One region of the Vulcanococcus sp. DEBay_Sum29NL08_54 genome, then DNA from elsewhere that is predicted to be linked to it. Evidence: predicted binding sites of a transcription regulator. Region 1 holds the regulator's gene; each other region holds the start of a gene.

Region 1 (2,263 bases):
AGCACCCAACCCAGGCGGGACGGCCGCAGCGCAACGGACCTGCGCAGCACGCGCTTCGCTTGGGATCCGATGGGCTTCGCCCTGAGCTCCGTCACGGTGTACACGGGCAACACGGCTGTGATCTGCAGCGTTTGCTTAGAGGAGGGTGTTCCGAAGTGGCGTAAAGGCTCCGGCAAGGGCTGGCTGAGCGCTGACTACCGGCTGCTCCCCGCCAGCACCCCCAGCCGGCAGCCACGGGAGCTGATGAAGCTCTCCGGTCGCACCCAAGAAATCCAACGCCTCATCGCCCGCAGCCTCAGGGCCTGCCTGGATTTGGAGGCGCTGGGGGAGCGGACCCTGCAAATCGACTGTGACGTCCTTCAAGCCGATGCCGGCACCCGCACCGCCAGCATCACTGGAGCCTGGGCCGCCTTAGCCCTCGGCCTGCAACGCCTGGAGCAGCGCGGAGTGCTGGAACGATCGCCCCTGGTGGGGCAGGTGGCGGCGGTTTCCGTTGGCCTCGTGGATGGCGCCGCACTCCTCGATCTCGACTACAGCGAGGACAGCCGAGCAGAGGTCGATCTGAACGTGGTGATGAATCAAGAGCAACATTTGCTCGAAATTCAAGGCACTGCCGAGGGCGCACCCTTCAGTCGCCAACAGCTTTCCAGCCTGGTTGACCTAGCGGAAAGCGGCATCGATCAACTGATGCAGGCCCAGAAGCAGGCCTTGGCAGAGGCAGCAAATTAGTTTCAATGGCTACAGGGCGGCCCTGGACTGATCCGTAGGTTCCAGGCAACTCAGTCGCGCTGAAATGGTCGTGGCAACGCAAGGATTCAGCCGCTACTCCCCTAGCCCTACGACCGGTACGTCAGTGATCGCACCGATCGCGGGGAGTCCCCTGCCGCCCAATGCCACGCTGCTGGATGTCATCCGGGGCCTGAGCGGTAGCACCACCGAAATCGTTGAGCGCGGCAAAACAATCTTTTTCCCCGGCGACCCCGCCGAAAAGGTTTATCTGCTGAAACGGGGTGCGGTCCGGCTCTCCAGGGTCTACGAATCCGGCGAGGAAATCACCGTGGCACTGCTGCGGGAGAACAGCCTCTTCGGCGTGCTGTCTCTACTGACAGGCCAGCGTTCGGACCGCTTCTATCACTCGATTGCCTTTACCCGCGTCGAGCTGGTGACGGCTCCCGCCACCTCCGTCCGCAAGGCGATCGAACAAGACCCGGCGGTTGGTCTACTGCTTCTGCAGGGTCTCTCCTCTCGGATTCTTCAAACCGAGACCATGATCGAAACCCTCACCCACCGCGACATGTCCTCGCGACTGGTGAGCTTCCTGCTGGTGCTCTGCCGCGACTTTGGTGTACCCAGCAGCGAAGGAATCACGATCGACCTGCGCCTCTCCCACCAGGCCATCGCCGAAGCAATCGGATCGACCCGCGTCACGATCACCCGTCTCCTGGGCGACCTCCGCAACGACGGCCTAGTGCAAATCGACCGCAAAAAAATCACCGTCTTCGATCCGTTGGCCCTCGCCAAACGCTTCAGCTAAACGGCTGAACTGGTGGCCGATCCCAGCTGCGTTCCAAGCCACCGCAACCGATACTGATCGTCGTCGCCCAACGTCGTGTCCGGCTGGATCCTGATCCTGGCGTTGCTGATCCTCGGGGGAGTGCTCTCCACCCTGGGGGATCGCTTGGGATCCAAGGTCGGCAAGGCGCGGCTGAGCTTGTTCCGGTTGCGGCCCAAGAAGACCGCCGTGGTGATCACGGTGCTGACCGGCAGCTTGATCAGTGCCATCTCCCTTGGGCTGATGCTGCTCGTCAGTGATCGCTTGCGCACGGGGCTCTTCGAACTCGATCAGATCGAACAGCGCCTGCGGGACAGCCGCGATGCCCTGAGCTCAAGTCGCAAGGACCTGGCCCAAAGTCGGAGCGCCCTGCGCAGCGCAGAGAACGAGCGCAGCGAGGCCCAACGCCAACTCAAGGTGGTGGCCGAGCAGGCCAGCCGGCTGCAGAAGGAACTGGCTCCCCTGATGGAGCAACGCAAACAACTGGAGGCCGAGCGCGACCGCCTCAGCCGTGACATCGCCGCGAAGGATTCCGATCTCCAGCGCAACCGCACTGAGCTCGCCAAGCTCAACAGCAAGATCAAAAGCAGCAGCCAAGAGCTCGAGCGTCTCGAACGCAACCTGATTGCCCTACGTCAGGGTGATGTGGTGATCAGCAGTGGCCAAATCCTGGAGGTGGCCAAGGTGCGGATCGAGAAGCCCAGCCAGGCC
Region 2 (2,263 bases), on a different contig from region 1:
CCCTGAGCTCAAACGCTTCATCACTGAGCGGATCGCGCCCAGCCAAGGCCTGCCTCAGTGAGCAACAAAAAAGCCGGCCCCATCGGGAGGCCGGCTGATGCCCTTCTGAAAGCAGAGTCTGAGAATCAGACGAAGGCGTATTCGTACTCTTCCATTTCTTCCCAGTCGTCGGCGGCCATCGCCTCGAGACCAGCAAAGAGGTTGTCTTCGCCAATGCGATCGACGATCTCACGCAGGGAAGGGAAGAGGAAGTGGTTCTCCTCGGCGTATTGGGCACTAAACAGACCTTTTTCGCCCCAGAAGAAGCGGTCCGTGGTGTGCTCGTTACGACGCACGTTCACCAGAGCGGGAGGAACGATCCCTGACTCGGCGATGTAGCGACGGGCAGCCGTCACAGGCTTGTATTCACCGGTCTCGATGTTGTGAACACCGACATGGGCCAGGACTCGCTGGCCAGCAAGCCGGCGGCGGCTGATGCGCTTGCGCTTTTTGGACATGGTTCAGGAACCCCGAAGGGCGGAGGGGACGAAGAGACGAAGGCAAGAGACCTTCAACAACGCCCAAACGTCTGACAGCCCAAACTGACAGCAAAGCGAGCGTTGGCGTTCAACCAGCAAAGAGACGTGTCTCTCCTGCTGTAACCTCGATGCAACAAAGTTGCAAGCAAAGGCAGAAGCCATCGCCGTGCTGCCTGCGTCAGGCCGCTCGGTATTGGTCGATACCCAAAATCTTAAGACTTTTTCTCGGATTTGAACCAAGTCTCCGAAAAAAGTTCCGTTTAAGGCCGTGGACCACCACCAGAACGCCGCCTAGATGCAAGTCTCCAAGCGGTTTCTCGCGCTGCTGAAACAGCAACTTGCCCAATTCGCAGATCGTCCTGATCTGCGGTCATTGGTGGTGTACGTGGCCCTCCCCAGCGCCAGTGGAGAACCCTCCCTGCTCTCGATTGGCGGCTGGCCCAAGCAAGTCTTGGCCCTCGAAAGCGATGCCAGTAGGCCATCGCCAGACGAGCGCAGTACGCGCCGTTGGCTCGCCCTGCGAGATGGGCCGCTCCTGCTTGGAGCCCTGCGAATCGACACCGACTGCTGGCCCTGGCCCACGCCCCTGAGTGATCGGCTGGAAGCAACAGCGCTCTGCCTCACCGAAGCGCTCAAGCTCGATCTGGAGCAACAACGACTCGGCCGTCAACTGGCCCTTCGGGACGACCAGCTCAAGCTGCTGGTCCATCAACTGCGCAATCCCCTGGCGGCCCTGCGCACCTTTGGACAACTGCTCAGGCGTCGACTCGATGGCGATAGCGCCAATCAAGCGTTGGTGGACAACCTGCTGAGCGAGCAGCACCAGATCAATCGCTATCTCGAAGCGATCGATCAACTCACCCAAACTCCGCTGCTGCCCCCCGCCCAAGACGGCCTGCAACCGCTGCTGCTGCCGCCAGCCTTCAGCAGTGAGGACCTGCACTCCCTCAACCAAGTGCTGGAGCCCTTGCTGGAGCGCGCCGCTGGAACCGCCGCCCTGCAAGGCCGGCGCTGGGTGCCGCCTGGAGAGCTTCCGACGCAAGCGTGCAATGCCGCGGCCGTCTCCGAAATCGTGGCCAACCTGCTGGAGAACGCCTTCCGCTACAGCCGCCCTGGTGGCGGGGTCGGCCTGGTTTGCCAGGAGCAGGGCGATCAGCTCGTCCTGGCGGTTTGGGACGAAGGGCCCGAAATCCCCAGCGCCGAACGGGAGCAGATCTTCCGCAAAGGGGAACGGGGCAGCACCGGCCTTGCCCTCGACGGCAGCGGTCTGGGGCTGGCGCTCGGCCGGGACCTCGCGGAACGCATCGGCGGTGCACTGGAGCTACGGGTGCCGCCCTCCGGTCTCGATCCCAAACTGCCCAGCGCTGGCAATGCCTTCCAACTCAGCCTGCCGAAACGGCCAACAGCAACAGGATCCAACTAAGGCTCCACTCCACGCAGGCGCCGTAGCTGTCGCCGCTGTGACCGCCCAAGCGCCGGCCCAACACCCAAGGAATCAGCATGGCCGGCAGCACACCGAGCCAGCCCAACCCGGCCCATGGACTGAGCCCGAGTCCCAGCAGCAGGCCGCTGAGGGCAAAAGCCAACAGCAACGAGGGCACCAATTCAGCCAGCAGACCCTTCCAATGGCGCAGGTGAAACGCCGCCGTGCCCTCGCTCTGGCGCAGATAGGGAAACCACTGCATCGCAAACAGCGGTGAAACCCGCGCCCAAACCGAAGCCCAGACCAGGGCGAAAGGCGCCAG
Region 3 (2,263 bases), on a different contig from region 1:
ATCTGGCGCCCGTCCTCCTCTCGGGTTGGACGACCCGTCACGCAGGCCCGACTGATCGGCAGATCGGTGCTCCCCTCGAGGCCTTTGACGGTCAGCACGTTGGTTTCCCCCGCTAAGTCCAGTGCCTTCCAGGCCCGCGCTTCGGTTGGCGGGTGGACAAAGCCACTGACCAGCAGGTGCTCGCCCTGGTGCGCAGTCCAGAGCAACTCGAGGCTGGCCAGCGGTGGCCGCTTGCCGAGATCCTCGCGGTAAGGGATCAGGGTTTCGGCATCCGGGAGGTGGTCCGGTTGATGGACCAACGCCAGATCGCAAGCGTTGAGCTTGGCCTGGACCCACTCGACGCTTCGGCCGGCGAGCTGCAGGCCCAAGCAGGCGAACAGCTCCTGGGCCGTGATCCCGTATTTCACGGGGATGCGGCCGGCCCCTTGCAGCACCACGGGGAGTCCGGCACTCGAGAGCACCAGGGCGGTTAGGGGGTAGATCGGAGCGGTGCGCGTGCGCCCGTCAAAGGGCATGCCGAAGCTGATGGCTGGCTTGCCGGTTGTCAGCTGCGGGCCCCGCTTTCGGTACACATCCAGCATCCCGGTGAGCTCCTGAGGCTCAGGCCGGCGGATGCGGTGGGCGATCAGGAAGGCGCCGATTTGGGCCGGGCTAGCGGCCCCATCGAGCATCAGTTCCAGGGCGTGGGCGGCTTCCTCGCGCGTCAGTCCACTACTGGTGTGCTCGCCACTGCCGACTTTGCGGAGATAGGCCTTGAACAGCTCACGGCCATTCGGCGGGCCGTCGGTTGGGGGAGCGGCGTAGGTCAAGCCGACAGAAGAGCTCGTTCTCACTGGATTCTCCGTGCCGGCAAGGCCCGATCTGGTAGCAGCAGCTACCAAGTTGTTTCAGGCTCGGTAACAAAGGCTGCGAAGTTGATCCCCATCTGCAGCGAATCTGACATGCGAGCAGAACGCAGATTGCGCTTCATTCTGTTCACTCCTCTCATCAATTCTGGCCTGTCTCCATGACGGTTACTCCTGTTTCAATGCCCTCGTTGGCAGCTCCCTCTCCCGCCACAATCACGGCGACATTGATGGCGGCGAAGAAGGCCAAAGGGCTGAGCTTCGCTGATCTGGAGGCCGCCCTGGGTCGCGATGAAGTGTGGATCGCTTCGCTGTTCTACTGCCAGTCCACCGCTTCGGCTGAAGAAGCCCAAAAGCTGGCTGAACTGCTCAGCCTTGACCATGCCATTACCGAGGCACTGCAGTCGTTCCCGACCAAGGGCGGTCTGGATCCTGTGATCCCGACTGATCCGCTGATCTATCGCTTCTACGAGATCATGCAGGTGTACGGAATGCCCCTGAAGGACGTGATCCAAGAGAAGTTTGGTGATGGCATTATGAGCGCCATTGACTTCACCTTGGATGTGGACAAAGTTGAAGATCCTGCTGGTAACCGAGTGAAGGTCACCATGTGCGGCAAGTTCCTTCCTTATAAGAAATGGTGAGCTTCGGCTCCCAACGCAAAAGCCCACCAACGGTGGGCTTTTTTTGTGGCGAATTGTAGAAATGAATAGTTATGCCAAGGCCTGCTCGACCAGGGCTTGATGCCTGACCTGAGCCTTGAGTTGACGCCGCAGCGGCTCTTCTAAGGCTGTGCCAGCCAATTCGCCTCGAAGCTCCAGCAGCTGCTGGCAGCATTCCAGGCTGCCGATGCAACCGAGGGCCTGGAGTGCCGCTTCAGCGACGCGGGGCAGAGCTTCGGTGCTGATGCAGCCGCGAATGGCAGTTAAGACGCTGGGCTCGTTGCGCCGTTGCAGCAGCTTGATCGTGGCAATCACCACATCGGCGCGAAAGTCCTGCAGCAGAGGCGTCGTCAGGCGTAGGACCTCCTCGGCCGTCAGGCTGCGATTGCGGAAGGTCAGCAGGCTGAGGCCTGCCAGGCGATGGCTCTGGCCAGGTGCGCTTAGCGCTGATTCGATGATGCTGAAATCGATCAGATTGCCCCAGCAGCCGAGGGCTTCGAGCACATCGGGCTCCAGGGGTCCGGCCTCTGGCAGCCAGGTAAGGAGCTGAGTGCAGGCCTGGGGGTGATGACAGATCCCCAGGGCGCGAATGAGGGGCAGAGAAATGCCCTGCGATTGGCAGAGGGGAAGGATCAAGGCAATGGCCTCGGGTCCGGCCATCCCCAGCCGCTCAGCCAGGCTGAGGGCAAGGGTGGGATCGGAGACCCGAGGCAGCAGAGCGCTCAGTTCTTCAGGGGTGAGGGGCTGCCGCCGCCA

The links. The regulator NtcA, encoded in region 1, controls nitrogen genes in cyanobacteria. The targets are predictions, from matches to a motif close to GTANCNNNNGNTAC.
Region 2: the regulator NtcA is predicted to act here: its motif matches at 709-722, upstream of QZ186_RS08080 (sensor histidine kinase KdpD).
Region 3: the regulator NtcA is predicted to act here: its motif matches at 865-878, upstream of cynS (cyanase).

The regions. Positions count from the first base shown of each region.
Region 1 is NZ_JAFMNJ010000024.1:6,508-8,770, reverse strand. Features, by position in the region: gene rph (ribonuclease PH) at 1-729, shown strand, start outside; gene ntcA (global nitrogen regulator NtcA) at 794-1,534, shown strand; gene QZ186_RS08455 (DUF3084 domain-containing protein) at 1,610-2,263, shown strand, end outside.
Region 2 is NZ_JAFMNJ010000021.1:14,590-16,852, forward strand. Features, by position in the region: gene QZ186_RS08070 (dienelactone hydrolase family protein) at 1-61, shown strand, start outside; gene QZ186_RS08075 (DUF3155 domain-containing protein) at 126-497, opposite strand; gene QZ186_RS08080 (sensor histidine kinase KdpD) at 904-1,941, shown strand; gene QZ186_RS08085 (adenosylcobinamide-GDP ribazoletransferase) at 1,901-2,263, opposite strand, start outside.
Region 3 is NZ_JAFMNJ010000044.1:7,740-10,002, reverse strand. Features, by position in the region: gene QZ186_RS10515 (anthranilate phosphoribosyltransferase family protein) at 1-809, opposite strand, end outside; gene cynS (cyanase) at 1,028-1,489, shown strand; gene QZ186_RS10505 (hypothetical protein) at 1,559-2,263, opposite strand, start outside.